One region of the Romboutsia sp. 1001713B170207_170306_H8 genome, then DNA from elsewhere that is predicted to be linked to it. Evidence: a T-box and tRNA genes for the amino acid it is inferred to sense, from the RefSeq annotation. Region 1 holds a T-box; the other holds one or more tRNA genes.
The links. The T-box of region 1 lies ahead of serS (serine--tRNA ligase). A T-box ahead of a tRNA ligase gene usually reads a tRNA of that ligase, here a tRNA-Ser.
Positions count from the first base shown of each region.

Region 1 (2,432 bases):
TATAAAGGGAAGTGAACTAGCAGATCTGCTAAGTGTAAGTAGGCAAATAATAGTTCAAGATATAGCACTTATAAGAGCTAGTGGAAAAGAAATTGTAGCCACTCCTCAAGGATATATAGTATTTAATCAAAGTAAAAAAATAGAAGGTAAAATACAATGTAAAAATCATAATAATAATGAAGAACTATTTGACGAGTTAAAGGTAATAGTTGATATGGGCGGAATAGTTAAAGATGTTATTGTAAATCATCCTATATATGGAGAAATAAGGGCTGAATTAAATATATCATCTCTTAGAGATATAAAAGAATTCATGGAAAAAGTTAAAAATGATGAGTTTAGGCAACTATCCTCTTTAACAAAATATGATCATAGTCACACAATAGAAGTTGCAAAAAAAGAAATATTAGACGAAATTATAGAAATATTAGACGAAAAAGGTATGTTATCTAACTAATAATATCTATTAATTTTCAATAAACATAAAAAAGAAAACAAAATCGAATAATAGTATTGAAAGTTGTTAATATATATAATATAATGTTTATCAAATAAAACAATTAGTTACAAGCTATGAAGGAAAATAGTAAAAGACATATTTGTATTCAGAGAATGAGTGGTTGGTGAGAACTCATAACAATGGTTTTTGAATCCATTCCAGAGCTTCTAATCGGAAATTATAGTAAGATTAGACGTATGACCTACGTTACAGGATTGAGAGAATTGTGTATTTTGTACATGATTAATTAGGGTGGCAACGCGGATAAAAGACTTTCGTCCCTTTTATAGGGAGTAGAAGGTCTTTTTTTATTACCAAATTTACTGGTATAGTAAGCCAATCTAGAAAATAAATAGATTATTTATAATAAAATTTCCGGAAAATGTAAATAATGCTAGTATAAAAATTTTTAATTAACTAAATAAAATATATTTAAGAGATATATAAAAATTAGGAGGGTAAAATGTTAGATATAAGAAGAATTAGAGAAAATTTAGAAGATATTAAAAAAGCAATGGACAGAAGAGGTGAAAAAGAATTCAACCTTGATATAGTAGTAGAATTAGATGATAAGAGAAGAGATCTACTTAAAGAAGTAGAAGTAATGAAAAATGAAATGAATGTTGAGTCTAAAAAAATACCTCAATTAATAAAAGAAGGTAAGGATGTAACCGCAGATAAAGCAAGATTAAAAGAGTTATCTGATAAGATAAAAGAATTAGATGAAAAAGTTAGAACTGTATCTAATGAAATAGAATATAACTTAATGAGAATACCAAATGTGCCAAATCCTGAAGTTCCACAAGGAACAACTGATGAAGATAATGTTCAAATAAGAACTTGGGGAGAACCTACTAAGTTTAATTTTGAACAAAAAGCTCACTGGGATATAGGTACAGGATTAGGAATATTAGACTTTGAAACTGCAGGTAAAATAACTGGATCAAGATTTACACTATACAAAGGTTTAGGCGCTAGACTTGAAAGAGCATTAATAAACTTCTTCTTAAATACTCATACAGAAGAAAATGGATATACAGAAGTATTACCTCCTTTTATGGCTAATAGATCTAGCTTTATAGGAACTGGGCAATTACCAAAGTTCGAAGAAGATATGTTTAAAGTTGAGGGTGTGGATTATTTCTTAATACCAACAGCAGAAGTACCTGTAACAAATATACATAGAGATGAAATACTAACAGTTGATCAATTACCTATAAAATATTGTGCATATACACCATGCTTTAGATCTGAAGCAGGTTCAGCAGGAAGAGATACTAGAGGATTAGTAAGACAACATCAATTTAATAAAGTTGAATTAGTTAAATTTGTTGCTCCAGAAAATTCATATGATGAATTAGAAAAATTAACTAATGATGCAGAAAAAATATTACAAATGTTAGGACTACCATATAGAGTAGTTAAAATATGTACAGGAGACCTAGGATTTACAGCTGCATTTAAATATGATTTAGAAGTATGGATGCCAAGTTATAATAGATATGTTGAAATATCTTCTTGCTCAAACTTTGAAGATTTCCAAGCTAGAAGAGCTGGTATAAGATTCAAGAGAGATAAAAAATCTAAAGCTGAATATGTACATACATTAAATGGTTCAGGATTAGCGGTAGGAAGATGTTTAGCTGCAATATTAGAAAACTACCAACAAGAAGATGGAACTGTTGTAATACCAGAAGCATTAAGACCATATATGGGTGTAGATGTTATAAAATAAAAAATTAAACTTTAATATAAAAGAAAGGGAGCTAATTTAGCTCTCTTTTTATTTATAGCAGTATTATAATAATAATAAATTTAAGTTGAATTATAAAAGAAAATATGCTAATATAAACTTGTTATAAGTTCTAGGAGGAAATATGGAAAAATTATTCTATATGAAAGAAGCATTAAAAGAGGCAAATAAAGCATATAC
Region 1 covers NZ_JADNAX010000021.1:6,319-8,750, reverse strand. Annotated here, with positions in the region: gene I2A66_RS16445 (transcription repressor NadR) at 1-457, shown strand, start outside; T-box leader at 565-785, shown strand; gene serS (serine--tRNA ligase) at 963-2,234, shown strand; gene I2A66_RS16435 (nucleoside deaminase) at 2,377-2,432, shown strand, end outside.

Region 2 (2,432 bases), on a different contig from region 1:
TGAATTCAAATGCAAAATACTATTTGCAAAATCTTCATGACTTTATTTATTCTCTATTAATATAAATTTATCTATAATTTTTTTGCTTTTACCATAAACATTGGAGTAGCTCCATAAAGTAATTGCTCTTTTTCATCCCATACCTTTTTTGTAATATCTAAGTCATAGTTTATATTATAAAATCCAATATCATCTAAAACTACCTTATCCCAACTAGGTCTTATTTTATCTTCTAGTGGTAATTTAAAACCTATATCCTTATTTTCATTAGGACCTTCATAAGTATCATAAGGTTTACCATACTTATTTCTAAATTTAATTTCTCTTTCTTCTACTTCTTTAAGTATGGACTTATCATATTTATGCAAGTTCCAATTAGCATCAAATATCAATAAAGTTCCATTTGGCTTTAACACCCTCATCCATTCTTTATATGCTTTAATAGGGTCTACTAATGTCCAAGTTACATTTCTACTTAATACTAAATCAAATGTATTATCTTCAAATTCTAATTCATGACTATCCATTACCATAAATTTAGGATTAACATTTGCAAACTCTGCATTTTTTCTAGCTTCATCAATCATATTTTTAGTACAATCAATACCCATAACATTATGATTTCTTTTACTTAATATTATAGAAAAAAATCCAGGTCCAGTTCCTATATCTAAAATATTTAGTTTATCTTTATTATCTACTTGTTTTTCAATTAACTCTGTCCATACCTTTGGTCTAAAACTATTTAATTCATTTTTTATAATGTCACTGTACCCTTTAGATGAATAAGACCATAATTTTTCAATATTTTCTTTTTTCATCCATATACCACCTTCATTTTATACTTTATTTTTATATATAAAATTAATTTTCAAATAAAAAAGTCTATAGATATTTATAACAATATCCATAGACCCTTCATGGTTAAATAGTAACCCTTCATGAGTTACCAAATTTATTATCAAATTTAATTATTAATATATAAGTAATAATTTTTATACTTTATATTATACATTATTTTCTATTTATTATCTATAAATATAATTTATATTATTTATAGATTTTCAGTTGACTTTATATATTTATTCAGATACTATTTAACTAAGATAAAAAGTTCATAAAAATAATAGATATTTGAAAATATCTTTAGAAAGTCAGAAGGCTATTCCTTCTGACTTTTTTATTTATATGAAACTGTAACTAAATTTTATCTATATTCTACTTTCCCCGAGTAAGAATAAAATTATAAAAGATGGGTATTACCCATCTTTTTGTTTAAGCATAAAAAAAAGACTATCTAAATCGATAGTCTTTACTGGCGGAGAAGGAGGGATTCGAACCCTCGCACCGGTTTACCCAGCCTAATCCCTTAGCAGGGGATCCTCTTGAGCCACTTGAGTACTTCTCCTTAATATAACTTAATTATATATTATTATTTATAATAAGTCAATAATATATTTACAATTTAATTCCAAATTTAAATTAATTCATTCTGTTATCAAACATTCTATCTTATCATAATTCTTCATATTATTTACACTATGTGCATCAGAACCTGGAACTACAGGTATTTTATATTTTTTTACTAACTCTAGTAATTCACCACTTATATATGCTTCACCACAATCTTCTTTTAAAAGTCCAGATACATTGTAGTCTAATTCATATCCATTTTCTTTTATAAGCATTAATAATTCTTCAAGTACTATATTATTTTCATAATTGTATGGGTATACCTTATTAAATTTCCTAATTAAATTTAAATGACCTATTCTCTTTGGCTTATAATCTCCTAAGTCAGCACTTACTGCTTTTTTAACAGTTTTATAATATTTATAATAAACACTGCTAAGTCCTCCTAATATATCTATTATATTTCCGAATTCATATTTATTATAATCCATTATATAATATTTATCATTAATATTTAACATATGAACAGATAAAATAGAATCATCAAAATACTTACCATACTTATCTAGCATTGACTTAGTTTGCTCTTCATATCCTTCTAAATAATCAACTTCTATACCTAAGTTTATTTTTATTTTATTCTTATACTTTTTCTTAAACTTATTTACTTCATCAATGTACATATGTAAACTCTCTATATCCATAGCACTATCATTTTCAGGCGATGGATCTTTAAAATCTTCAGGTAATGGTAAGTGTTCTGTAAAAGTTATTTCATTTAACCCAATCTCAATAGCTCTTTTTATATAATCTTCAATCTCATCATTACTACCGTGTGGACAGTATTGAGTATGTATATGACCATCTCTCATAAAATCGCCCCCTAAAACATTATTTTATATTAAAAGTATATTATATTATTTATATGTTTTGTTTATGTATACAAAATAAATAAAGGAATTTACTAAAATAAAAGTAAACTCCTTTTAAGTACTACACATGTTCATGGAAATGACTAT
Region 2 covers NZ_JADNAX010000004.1:136,226-138,657, forward strand. Annotated here, with positions in the region: gene I2A66_RS10100 (class I SAM-dependent methyltransferase) at 72-821, opposite strand; tRNA gene I2A66_RS10105 (tRNA-Ser) at 1,317-1,408, opposite strand; gene hisJ (histidinol-phosphatase HisJ) at 1,488-2,285, opposite strand; gene I2A66_RS10115 (ABC transporter ATP-binding protein) at 2,407-2,432, opposite strand, start outside.
Region 2: it encodes a tRNA-Ser, which carries the amino acid that the T-box ahead of serS (serine--tRNA ligase) is inferred to sense. The anticodon was not compared.